4 regions of the Paenibacillus sp. FSL K6-4396 genome follow, and region 4 is predicted to be linked to each of the others. Evidence: predicted binding sites of a transcription regulator. Region 4 holds the regulator's gene; each other region holds the start of a gene.

Region 1 (3,220 bases), 350 kb from region 4:
GAGAGAAGCTCTTTGGGTACATCGATATCAAAAGTGATCGTTTTTTTTCGCATATGAATAATGGACATGTAATGATTCACAAAACGAAGCTCTTCACCCAGCGTCGAATCCATATCTTCAATACGATGAATATAACGGCAGTAGGAAGCCAGCTCCAAGGTCATGGCTGTGACCGATTCATAATCCTTTACACTCGATTTGCTCTGGATATAGTTGAGACAGTTGTATAGGAAATGGGGATTGATCTGAGCCTGATACTGCTTGAGTCTGGCCTCTTTGACGGAAAGTTCTCCAATAAGGACCTGCTCAATTAATGTCTGCGTATTCTCAGCCATTCGGTTGAACGATCGACCCAGGATTTTAAATTCCATAATTTGAGTTTCGTCGACACGGCTGGAGAAATCTCCCCGGTCAAACCGGTCGATCGCTTTACGCAACCGAATAATGGGTTGTTGAATCTGATTACGCAGAGCCAAGATGTACAAAAGCGAAAGAAGCAGCAGGGCTACAAGTGCCAGCACAAACAGCGTATTGTTACGTGAAATTGATTGCTGAAGCTGATTGGTTGGATGATAGTCGATAAAGTACAAATCCAGAATACTTGCTTTCATATAAGTGATGAAGTAATTCCTGTCCTGAAAGGAGATTTCAAAGAAACCTCTGTCATTTCTGAGCTGTGGAACAACCTGAGCATCAGCCTGGGCAAGTTCAAGGGAGCCTGAACCTCGAATGGCTGTTTTAAAATGGGAATCATACAGCATCGGTGTTCCGGATGTATAATCAGACATCATTTTCTGCAAAACATCTAATGAGATCCTGATCTCGATATACATCGGCCCTCGATGTCCCTTGGTGAGATGTGAATAATAACCTGTACCATCCTTGTTCATATGTAATATCCATTGATCGAGCGGATCTTTGGACATGGAGAATGATCGAAATGAAAACTGGGGATCAGAAGATACCGTGTCCTTTTGATCCGGATAATACAAAATAATGGTATTGTTCCATGAGGTGGAAGCACTGTTTAATGCCAGCTTCTCAATGAGCTCCAGCTTGGCCTTGTATTTAGCAAAATCATTTCCGTAATGAAGAACATATGTATAACCTCTGACGGATTGATCCTCTGATAATGTTAGCGCATTCATTAATACCTGCTCAAATTGATTCGATAGCTGGGAGGACATGAATCGCACTTCGCCCAATTTATTCTTTTCTAACTCTCGTTGAATATCTCCCACATTTAATCGATAGATCCACCAGAAGATCAGTACAATCAGCATAAACATCAAAACTAGACCGAGTGCCAGCTTTGAAAAAATAGAGCCGTTCTCTGTGGGACACTTTTCCTTCAACATGTCATTTCCTCCTGTAGAATAAGAACGATCATCTCTAGCTTTATTCTACAATATCTAGCTTTATAAGGGGAGGGAACATGAGGACAAGGGGCTTACAGAAGACACCACTTAAAGGTGGATGTCAACGATCTGAACCCTGGAGCTGCGTAATTCTATAGTAAATGGGGTTTGTATAAATCGGACGCTCCGAATTCGATGGTCCTATGCCAAATATAAATATTTACCTCTTGCATAAAGAACACATGTTCGGTTTATAATATATAGAAACATACGTTCTTAAATGTACAGGAGTGATTTCAGTGTGGACTAAGCAGCGAACCATTATGCTCATTGATATGCAGAGTTTTTATGCTTCAGTCGAAAAGGCAAAAATGCCCCAATACAAAAATAAACCACTCGCCGTTGCAGGCGATCCAGCAAGACGTTCTGGCATTATCCTTGCCGCTTGTCCGTTGGCCAAAGCTAAAGGTGTATCTACCGCGGAACCACTCTGGCAGTCTCTTCAGAAATGCCCTGAACTGATCATTGTAAAACCTCACATGCAAGAATATATCGAAGTTTCCACTCAGATCATGTCCATTATTGAGGAATTCACCGATCTGGTCGAGCCATACAGTATAGACGAATTATTTGCTGATGTTACAGGGTCTATGCATCTATTTGGTAATGATCCAGTCGATCTGGCCAAACAAATTCAAGACAAAATCTATAATGAAACAGGGGTTTATGCAAGAGCAGGAATTGGTGAAAACAAAATTATCAGTAAATTGTGCTGCGATATGATTGCTAAAAAAGCGGAGGGTGGCATTTTTCACTTAAAGAAAGAGGAGTTGCATCTTCACATTGGAGATAAGCCCATCCGCGATATGTGGGGGATTGGCTCAAGAATGGAAAAACATCTGTGGAAGATGGGTATCCGAACCATTAAAGACCTGGCGAATACGCCTCTTTCCAAATTAAGAAGCAAGTGGGGTGTTAATGGAGAAGTCATCTGGAGAGTCGCCAATGGACTCGACAATTCGCCGGTAACCGTCAACACACACAGCACACAAAAGGATATCGGAAACGGAATGACCCTGCCTAGGGATTTCACAGAAGCATGGGAGATCGAAGTGGTTATTCTCGATATCTGTACAGAAGTGTGCAGAAGAGCCCGTAAAAAAGGGCTGATGGGTAGTGTCATATCTGTGAGTGTATCGGGAGCAGATTTTGATCACCCCACTGGTTTTCACAGGCAAGTTAAACTGTCTGATCCTACAAACATAACCGTTGATTTGTGCAAGATCGCCAAACGCATATTCCATCAACATTGGGATGGGCAACCTGTGCGCCGTGTAGGCGTATCCCTGTCTCAATTATCCAACGCGGATACATATCAACTATCTTTCTTTGATGATCAAGAGCAGAAACGAGCCATTGATCAGGTGATGGACAACATTAAGGATCGATATGGCGACATTGCCATTCTTCGAGCGAGCTCCATTACGGCTGCGGGTCAAGCGATTGATAGAGCATCTAAAATTGGGGGGCATTACAAATGAGCAAAAAACTGGAGGCCAATGGATTATGGGAATCGAGCCGCATGATGCTTCCACAACATAAAGAACGAATTATACAGCATCGTACTCAAATTCATCATCAAGCGAAACCACTGATTCATGAAGATGAGTGGGAGATTATTGCTCAACATATAGATATGTCCCTCAACTATACGTTGCAAGCCACCTTTGAAGTGTTTAATGAGTCAGGCAATCGGTATATACACGGAATCGTCACTTCAGTCAGCGCCTTTGGAAAAAAAATAAAAATTGAAATGGATAATGGATTTGAATGGGTCGATTTTGATCAATTGGTCACTGTAA
Region 2 (3,220 bases), 1.9 Mb from region 4:
CGCACTTTGTAGTCCGACAGATGCATGTTGGCAAGCGAAGGGAAGTATTGCACCAGCGCTTTCCGAAGGGCGTTATCGAGTGCGTTAACCGGACCATTGCCCTCAGCAGCGGTATAAGCGCTTGTTCCAGCGATATTCACTTTGACAAAAGCTTCAGAAACAACGGATTTGCCCGCTGTTTTCTCCACAAGCATTTTGAATGATTCAAACGTGAACAATTCTTTCATGTCACCGTTTGCTTCACGAATTAACAATTCAAGCGAAGCATCTGCACCTTCGAACTGGTAACCCTGATGCTCCAGGTCTTTGATCTTCTCAATAATCTGACGTGAATTGGCATTGCTTGGATCGAACTCAAGCCCCAGTTCCTGTGCTTTGGATACAATGTTACTTTGTCCGGCAAGTTCAGAGACCAGCACACGTTGTTTGTTACCAACCAGTTCAGGCACGATGTGTTCATAGGTACGTGAATCCCGCAGGATGGCAGAGACGTGAATTCCACCTTTGTGAGCAAAAGCAGCATTGCCGACATAAGGCTGATTAATCGGCATATTCACATTGGCAATCTCGCTAACATAACGAGCCACGTTTGTAAGTTGTCTCATGGAATCTTCAGTAACACATTCATAGCCAAGTTTCAGTTGCAGGTTCGGGATAATGGATGCGAGATTGGCGTTACCGCAACGCTCTCCATAACCGTTCATCGTTCCTTGCACCTGACGGGCTCCGGCTTGTACAGCGCTGAGTGTGTTGGCCACAGCCAGTTCACAATCATTATGTGTATGGATGCCGAGATGGGCATGAGGCAGGCTTCTATGCAGTGTGGATACGATCTCGTGCACCTCGTTTGGCATCGTCCCCCCGTTGGTATCACACATGACGAGCCAGTCCGCTCCTGCCTCGTGGGCCTTGGTCAAGACCGCTTGAGCATACTCCGGGTTATGTTTGAATCCGTCAAAGAAGTGTTCTGCATCAAAGATGACTTCCATACCATTCTGTTTCAGATAGGCGATGGAATCATAGATCATGGACAAGTTTTCTTCCAATGTAGTTTGCAAAGCGGTATGCACATGGAAGTCCCATGATTTACCGACCAGGGTTGCAGCCTGAGCACCAGATTCGATCATGCGCTTCAGGTTGGCGTCTTCACTAGCAACGCTGCCTTTACGGCGGGTACTGCCAAAAGCAACAACCTTTGCGTTCAGGTTTAATTCCTTGACTCTTTTGAAAAACTCAATGTCCTTGGTATTGCTGCCGGGAATTCCGCCTTCAATATAATGTACACCCAGGTCATCAAGCTTCTTGGCAATTTTGAGTTTGTCGTCTGCCGATAAGCTGACACCCTCCCCTTGTGTGCCGTCACGTAAAGTCGTATCGAAGATGGAAATGGCCTTTGACATGAAGATCCTCCTTTGAGATAAAGCGCTCTTTTAAAAGTATGGATTGTAAGTTGGGAAAAGCTGTTAAGTACGTTAGTGGACGAATCCTTCGATTCGGCAACGCTACACTGTGTTAAACTGGGTGCGCTGATTTGTCCTAAAATCGTCAATTTGTATAATTAATTATTATATCACCATTATAGCCAAATGCTACATCGAAATCGCAGTATCATGTAACAATTAACGGATTTTAGAGAAAAAAGAAGGATGTTAATCATAATCCGGATGTATGTTATAATCTATTATTGAGTTTTAATTGGAATATATGGAAGAAAAGGAGGGCTTATTTTGAGTTTTGTATGGGAAAATACGGTTATTGCCCTGGTCACTTTGATATTTTTTGTGAGTGTAGGCTGGTTGATTATTCGGTCTCTGATCAGATCTCGCAGAAAATAAATGTTCGTGACTGAATTAACATAACGGGTTTGATATACTATAGAAGAAAGAAATTCGTTTCATTAATTAGTGTGCAAGAAAGGGCGGGGGTTCATGATGTCTTCAGACGGCAATCCTCCAGCGAATGTGGATCAATACTATCCTACAGCCGGACGGGTGATTCTGCATGTCGATATGAATGCTTTCTACTGCTCTGTACATGAAGCCGAGGAACCAGATTTATATAGAGGAAAAGCAACGGCCGTTGCGGGCAGCAGTGAACTGCGAAAGGGTGTAATTGTAACCTGCTCATATGCCGCTCGTAATCGAGGCATCTCAACAGGAATGGTTGTCCACCAAGCCTTGAAAAAGTGCCCTGATCTCATTGTGATTCGTCCTGATTTTCATTTATATCGTCAATATTCAAGAGCTTTCATGCAGATTGCGTATAGTTATACCCCTCAACTTGAGGCAACGTCCATTGATGAATGTTATCTTGATATTACAGGGTCAAGGCAATTCGGGAATCCAATGGAGATTGCGGAGAGCATTCAGCGTAGAATCAAGGATGAATTGGGGCTGCCATGTTCCATTGGCATTGCCCCCAATAAATTATTGGCAAAAATGGCTTCGGATCTGAAAAAACCAAACGGTATCTCCATTCTACGTATGAGGGACGTACCCCGGATTCTTTGGCACAGGCCATGTAACGAGATGTTTGGCATTGGCAAAAAAACGGCTGAAAAGCTGAAAAAACTGGGCATTGAAACGATTGGTCAATTGGCCAAGTCGGATGAGAACATGTTGACCGAACTATTCGGAGTTAATGGAGCATGGCTCAAAAATTCTGCGAATGGCATTAACCATTCCGCAGTTCACGCGGAACGGGAAGCCAATAAATCCATTGGACATACAACCACTTTACCGGCGGATGTATCGGATATGAATGAGATTCATCGTGTGTTCCTCAATATAAGTGACCAGGTAGCCAGAAGATTGCGTAAGCACGAAATGTTCAGCCAGGGTATTCAGATTACGATCCGCACACCGGATATGAAGACAATCACCCGATCACGTTTAATGGAAGTTCCTACGGAGGATGCAACGGTCATTTACCGTGAGGCCTGTAAACTATTTGAGAAGCATTGGGGTAGTGGCAAGCCTGTACGCATGCTGGGTGTGACACTTCAGAACCTGATTCCGAGAGAAGAATCCGCTGTGCAGATGGACTTGTTTGAATATGAGCAGAAGCCCAAGAAGGACAATCTGATTCGGATTATGGATCAGTTACGTGATAAATTTGGTGAGAATGCTGTTGTGACCGCCGGCATGCTTGGAGACGATCCTTCCGTGCTGCTTCGGAATCATAAAGTGCGCGGTACATCCCTGCAAAAAGATAACTTGCA
Region 3 (3,220 bases), 1.6 Mb from region 4:
GTGCGCGGTTTATGCTCCAAAAAGCGCAGAGACTGTGCATACGTCCGCTGTCGCTCGTCAGCTACAATGATTTCCTCCAGATCCTTCTTCATAAACGTATTACCTTGAGTCATCCTGTATTTAATCATCACATCTTCAAGAACCGTAATAGAGTGGATACCAAAAGTGATTCGATAACGAGCTTGCCTGCTCTTCGTTCGTTCTACACGTGTAATAATAAGTTCTTCGTTGTCCGGAAATTGGGATAGGCCATCCTGTTCTGCTTCTTCATACAAATCCTCGTCATGTTGATCCATTCAGGTCTCCCCTTTCATAACATTTTCATTCTGACTACGCCAAGCACATCTTCACATAAGACAAAGAACACTAATAATACAAAAGGCCGGGAAGTCAGCCCGGCCTTTATCTCCACAGTTATCTCTGACAGTCAGCGTGCCAACAGCCCCTGTCCATTGGGACAGGGGCTGTTGGACACCGAGAGCACTCCCACCATAATTCCTTATCCAAATCGAGCCAAGCTCAATCAGGCAAGTTTACGGAGTCCAGAGGGGAACACCCTCAGGGTCCTCCCTACATGGGAGGTTTTGAGAGATTACTCGTTGATTTCAAACAATTCTTGTTCTTCTGCTGCTTCTTTTTGTTGCTCTTCAGTAGTTGGCGCAGGAACTGCAGTAACCAAGTTACTGGCTACACGAATTTTTTGTTCAATGATGTCAGCAATATCTTTATGCTCTTTCATGAACTGCTTTGCGTTCTCACGACCTTGTCCTAAACGCTCGCCTTCGTAGGAGTACCATGCACCACTTTTATTAACGATGTCCAGCTCTGTACCAATGTCAATGATACTGCCTTCTCTCGAAATACCCTCGCCATACATGATATCCACTTCCGCTTGTTTAAACGGAGGTGCCACTTTGTTTTTCACAACTTTAATACGAGTACGGTTACCAATCATGTCATTGCCTGATTTGATACTCTCAATACGACGCACATCCAGACGTACTGTGGAATAAAACTTCAGAGCACGACCACCAGGTGTTGTTTCCGGGTTACCAAACATAACGCCGACTTTCTCACGAAGCTGGTTAATGAAGATTGCGATTGTTTTGGATTTGCTGATTGCACCAGACAGTTTACGCAGCGCCTGAGACATCAAACGCGCTTGCAAACCAACGTGTGAATCGCCCATTTCGCCTTCAATCTCTGCTTTTGGAACCAATGCGGCTACAGAGTCAATAACAACGATATCTACTGCACCACTGCGTACAAGAGCTTCTGCAATTTCCAGCCCTTGCTCACCCGTATCTGGCTGAGACAGAAGCAATTCATCAATATTAACACCAAGTTTGCTTGCGTATTGTGGGTCAAGAGCATGCTCGGCATCGATAAATGCAGCTTGTCCACCCGCTCGTTGTACTTCAGCGATAGCATGCAATGCTACGGTTGTTTTACCCGAAGACTCAGGTCCATATATTTCAACAATACGGCCTTTAGGCAAGCCGCCTGTTCCTAATGCAATATCCAAAGCCAAGGAACCGCTGGGAATAATTTCCACATTCATATGAGTGGACTCACCCAGTTTCATGATGGATCCTTTACCAAATTGCTTCTCTATTTGACGGAGCGCCATATCAAGCGCGGCACGACGGTCTGACAATAAGCTCACACCCTTTACTGTTTATAAGATAATGATACCTTGTTTTAACACGTTTGCCAAGCTTTTTTTCGAACATACATTCGTTTTTTTGTGAAGGCCGAGGCGCCTCTTCCTCAAGGAAACTTTCCATTAAACAGAAAAAAGAACCGTAAACAAGGCTGTAAAGCCTAATTCTACGGTTCTTCCGTCTTCCTTAATTATACTTGCTTGGAACTGTAAATGCAATCGAAGCTATTAACTAATCAATCCATCGCCACAAGTTTTTGCCATAAGCGATAGAGAATCGCTTTGGCTGAACGAATGCGAACTGTCTCACGATTCCCATTAATACGCAGCTCATGAATCTCCGTCTCTTTTCCACGTTCAGCAAGAGCGATGAAGACAAGTCCGGGTGGTTTACGTTCCGAATATCCCGGTCCAGCTACACCGGTAACAGCCAAGCCAAAATCAGCATCGCCAATCATGCGGACCTGCTCAGCAAGCACTTTTGCAACCTCTGGACTTACCGCTCCAGGTGCATCTTCACCTTCCAGATAATCATGAGGCACATTCAGCAGCTTTTCTTTAATTTCATTGGAGTAACAAACAATTCCACCTTTGAGCATTGACGCACTTCCGGGTACAGAGGTCAGACTTTGCATGACAAGCCCCCCTGTACAGCTCTCAGCAGCGCTGAGCGTCAGCCCCATGTCAGACATCATGGTTACAATCGTGTACTCTATAGGCACATCCTCGTTCGCGTAGAGATGTTCTGTCAAACGCTCGCGAATCTGAACTTCCATCGCATCCAGCTTCAGCTTCGCCTCTCCCTCACTCGCAGCCTTCGTGGAGACACGTACCGTAACTTCACCTTCGCTCGCGTAAGGAGCAATCGTAGGGTCTGTCTGCGCGTCAATCAGATCCAATAGTCGATCTTCCAGAGCAGATTCACCAATACCTGCGAATTTGAGCATTCGGGAATAGATCGGCATCTCTTCTGTGAGTACATGCTGGAACAGCCAAGGTTTGACTTCCTGTTCAAACATTGGAATCAACTCTTTAGGTGGTCCAGGCATCACGACATAATATTTGTCATTGTCAGAAATCGCATTTCCTGCCGCAAGGCCCGTTTCATTGGCCAGAGGTGTTCCTCCATCAATAACGATCGCCTGACGTCGGTTATTCTCTGTCATGTCCACATTACGATCTCTGAAAAAGCTCTCAATTTTGTCCATCGCCATTCGATCTGTATGCAGTTTCCGGTTAAGAACAGCTGCGAGCGCATCCTTGGTCAGATCATCTTGGGTAGGTCCGATGCCACCGGAAAATAAAATAACGTCTGCACGGCCCTGCGCAATGCGAATAGCTTCACTAAGTCGATTCAGGTTATCCCCAACCACCGTTTGGAAATATACATCGATCCCCATCGCAGCCAATTCACGGGATAGGTATCTGGCATTGGTATTGACGATTTGTCCAAGCAGTAGCTCTGTGCCAACTGCAATGATTTCTGCCTTCATTGAGCATCCTCCTGTACACGTGGTGAGTGATCAAAGGGCAATAGGATAATTTCCTATTGCCCCT
Region 4 (3,220 bases):
TTTAAATAATTAATTGGAGATGTTATTATGGATCAGGCAAAACAACTAGTGACAGAACAACGTACATTTTTTTATACAGGACAAACTAAAAATATCGAGTATCGGATTAATGCACTTCAACAGCTTAGAAAAGGAATTGAAAAGTATCAGCAACGGATTCAAGATGCACTTCGGGCTGATCTGAACAAATCTGAGGCGGAAGCTTACAGTTCCGAGATTCGAATAGTTCTGGGTGAACTGGATTTTGCATTAGAACATCTGCAGGAATGGGCTGCACCCAAACAAGTCCCAACCAATGCGGCTATGCCGGATGGGGTGAGCACCATTTACCCTGAACCATACGGAGTGGCGCTTATTATTGCACCTTGGAACTATCCTTTCCAACTGGCGTTTGGTCCACTGATTGGAGCAATTGCAGCCGGTAACTGTGCAGTTATCAAGCCTTCTGAATTAACACCAGCCGTATCTCGTTTGACGTATGATCTGATTCATGAGATCTTCCCTCAGGAGTATATAGCCGTTATGGAAGGGGAAGTCGAAGCCAGCACAGCATTGTTGAAAGAGAAGTTTGATTATATTTTCTTCACAGGCAGCACGGGTGTTGGTCGCATTGTGATGAAGGCAGCTGCAGAGCACCTGACTCCTGTAACTCTTGAATTAGGTGGTAAGAGTCCTGCTATTGTCCATAGTGACGCAGATCTGAAGCTGGTAGCTCAGCGTATTGTTCGTGGTAAGTTCCTGAATGCAGGCCAAACTTGCGTTGCTCCGGATTATTTGCTTGTACATGAACAAGTTCATGACGAATTGATCAATCTGATTGGCGCAGAGATCAAAGATAAATTTGGGGATGATGTGTTACAAAACGCTGATTTCCCGCATATTGTCAACGAACGTAACTTTAATCGGTTGTCGAAATTCCTCACAGATGGCAAAACGCTAATTGGTGGGCGTTCTGTACGTGAGCAGTTGCTCATTGAGCCGACTGTACTTGGAGATGTGAAATGGGAATCAGCTGTGATGCAAGAAGAGATCTTCGGTCCGATTCTTCCTGTGTTTACGTACAGTGACCTGAATCCTATGCTGGATGAGATTGTTCGCCGGCCAAAACCATTGGCGCTATATCTCTTCACACAGGATGAGCAACTGCAGGATCAGGTTCTGAATCAAGTATCCTTCGGTGGGGGATGTATTAATGACACACTTTCTCATATGACTTCACACTATCTCCCGTTTGGTGGTGTCGGAGAGAGTGGTATGGGCTCATATCACGGACAACAGAGCTTTGATGTGTTCTCGCATCACAAGAGTGTTCTGAAACGCAGTGAATAATTAGCCGCATAAATAACATAAACATGAAAAAAAGAGGTTGCCCTGTTCATCAGGGCAACCTCTTTCGTATTTCATTACATCTAGTTTTGTTACTCAAGTTAAATATTAATGAATATCTCGGAAAAGGCCAATGACTTTACCCAGAATACTAACATGTTTCAAACGTAAAGGTTCGAAGGTCGCATTCTCCGGTTGAAGGCGAATATGATCTTTCTCTTTATAGAACGTTTTCACTGTAGCTTCATCGTCTTCAGTCATTGCAACGACGATATCACCGTTATCAGCAGTTTGCTGTTGACGGACAATAACGTAATCTCCGTTAACGATTCCAGCTTCCACCATACTATCTCCGACTACCGAAAGCATAAACACTTTCTGTTCGCCTACATAATGTGTAGGGAGAGGGAAGTAGTCTTCAATGTTCTCGGTTGCAGTGATTGGAACCCCGGCTGTAACCTTACCAACAACAGGAATACGTGCAACGCTATGAGCAAATTGATGAGAATGCTCAGACTCTTCCTGGCTCAGAAGCTCAATGGCTCTTGGCTTGGTAGGGTCGCGTCGGATCAAACCTTTTTTCTCCAAACGATCCAAATGTCCATGTACTGTTGAGCTGGAAGCCAGTCCAACCGCTTCACCAATTTCCCGTACGGAAGGAGGATACCCCTTCAACCGGACTTCATTTCGTATAAACTCCAGAATAGCCTGCTGCCTGCTGGATATCTTCGACATACCGTATCAACCCCATTTTAGTAACGTTTGGGAAAATTATAACATAGAACCTCCGTTCGTACAAACATAAGTTCTAAATAAAATAGCATTAAATCAGTGTTTTTTAACTTATAGAACAGTAATTGTCCAAAAGTCAGAGCATAATACTGCAAATGCTTTGCAAAAGGAAGTGAAATAAGAAATTTCTCCTTCTAAAAAAGAAGCGAACAATTGTTCTGAAAATCTATTGAACAAAACAAGTGTTCGTGTTATATTGATTTCAACAGATAGGAACAAACGTTTGGAGGCGGGTATTTAATGAGATATTCTACTTATCAAAGCATTTATGAACCAATGAATTCGGAACTGGTGAAGTCTAACATAGGGAACTACAAGAAGGTTTTAGCGCGTTTCAAGATTTCTTCATGGATGTTAAAGGTAGCCATTACCTCTATGATTATATTTATTGGATGCAGCACCGTTTTAACTGTATTTGCTGGCAATGAGAATGATGTTCTGCCTGGAGGGAAGATTGCCGTTTCACAAGGGGAAACCTTATGGAGTATTTCTTTGGAACATAAACCGACGAATATGGATACACGTATTTATATAGAAGCAATTAAGAAAGTGAATCAACTTCATACGACTTCCATCCAAGTGGGTCAAGTACTAGCTCTACCGCAATTTGCAGAATAAAATGCACGTCAATGAGTGTTAGCGCGTGTCAGCTTGACAAGCAGCCTTTATAATGGCAAAGTTAATATGACTTTGTATTTTTGGAGGGGACAAGCTTGGATATAGATAGTCTGGTAGCACGCATTAACGAATTGGCTCGTAAGCAAAAGTCCACTGGATTGTCAGAGGAAGAACTTGCTGAACGTGCCGAGCTAAGAGAGATTTATTTGAGCAATATTCGCAGCAATTTCAGACAACAACTGGATACCATTGAGATTGTTGATGATGAGAATGACAAAGGCCACCAAGGCAAACTCAAACACTAACGAAACCTAATGATATCATTATGATATTTAGGTTTCTTCCTGTTATTTTGAGTGTGCAATTTATAGGGGGAAATGTTGGTTTGCAATTATGTAAGCCGATACAAAGACACATAAGGGGGATTCACATGTCGCGTTCGTTCGAGAGAACGGTTAAGAAAAATTCCAAGCAGTTAAATCAG

Evidence for each region. The regulator LexA, encoded in region 4, represses DNA repair genes until DNA is damaged. The targets are predictions, from matches to a motif close to CGAACATATGTTCG.
Region 1: the regulator LexA is predicted to act here: its motif matches at 1,594-1,607, upstream of MHB85_RS16290 (DNA polymerase IV).
Region 2: the regulator LexA is predicted to act here: its motif matches at 1,829-1,842, upstream of MHB85_RS10300 (DNA polymerase IV).
Region 3: the regulator LexA is predicted to act here: its motif matches at 1,727-1,740, upstream of recA (recombinase RecA).

The regions. Positions count from the first base shown of each region.
Region 1 is NZ_JBBOCR010000001.1:3,762,007-3,765,226, forward strand. It holds gene MHB85_RS16285 (sensor histidine kinase) at 1-1,358, opposite strand, end outside; gene MHB85_RS16290 (DNA polymerase IV) at 1,682-2,899, shown strand; gene MHB85_RS16295 (YolD-like family protein) at 2,896-3,220, shown strand, end outside.
Region 2 is NZ_JBBOCR010000001.1:2,257,132-2,260,351, forward strand. It holds gene cimA (citramalate synthase) at 1-1,400, opposite strand, end outside; gene MHB85_RS10300 (DNA polymerase IV) at 1,932-3,220, shown strand, end outside.
Region 3 is NZ_JBBOCR010000001.1:2,536,714-2,539,933, reverse strand. It holds gene MHB85_RS11540 (regulatory protein RecX) at 1-296, opposite strand, end outside; gene recA (recombinase RecA) at 593-1,657, opposite strand; gene MHB85_RS11530 (competence/damage-inducible protein A) at 1,900-3,156, opposite strand.
Region 4 is NZ_JBBOCR010000001.1:4,115,171-4,118,390, reverse strand. It holds gene MHB85_RS17820 (aldehyde dehydrogenase) at 28-1,329, shown strand; gene lexA (transcriptional repressor LexA) at 1,435-2,061, opposite strand; gene MHB85_RS17810 (LysM peptidoglycan-binding domain-containing protein) at 2,359-2,736, shown strand; gene MHB85_RS17805 (DUF896 domain-containing protein) at 2,832-3,041, shown strand; gene MHB85_RS17800 (hypothetical protein) at 3,167-3,220, shown strand, end outside.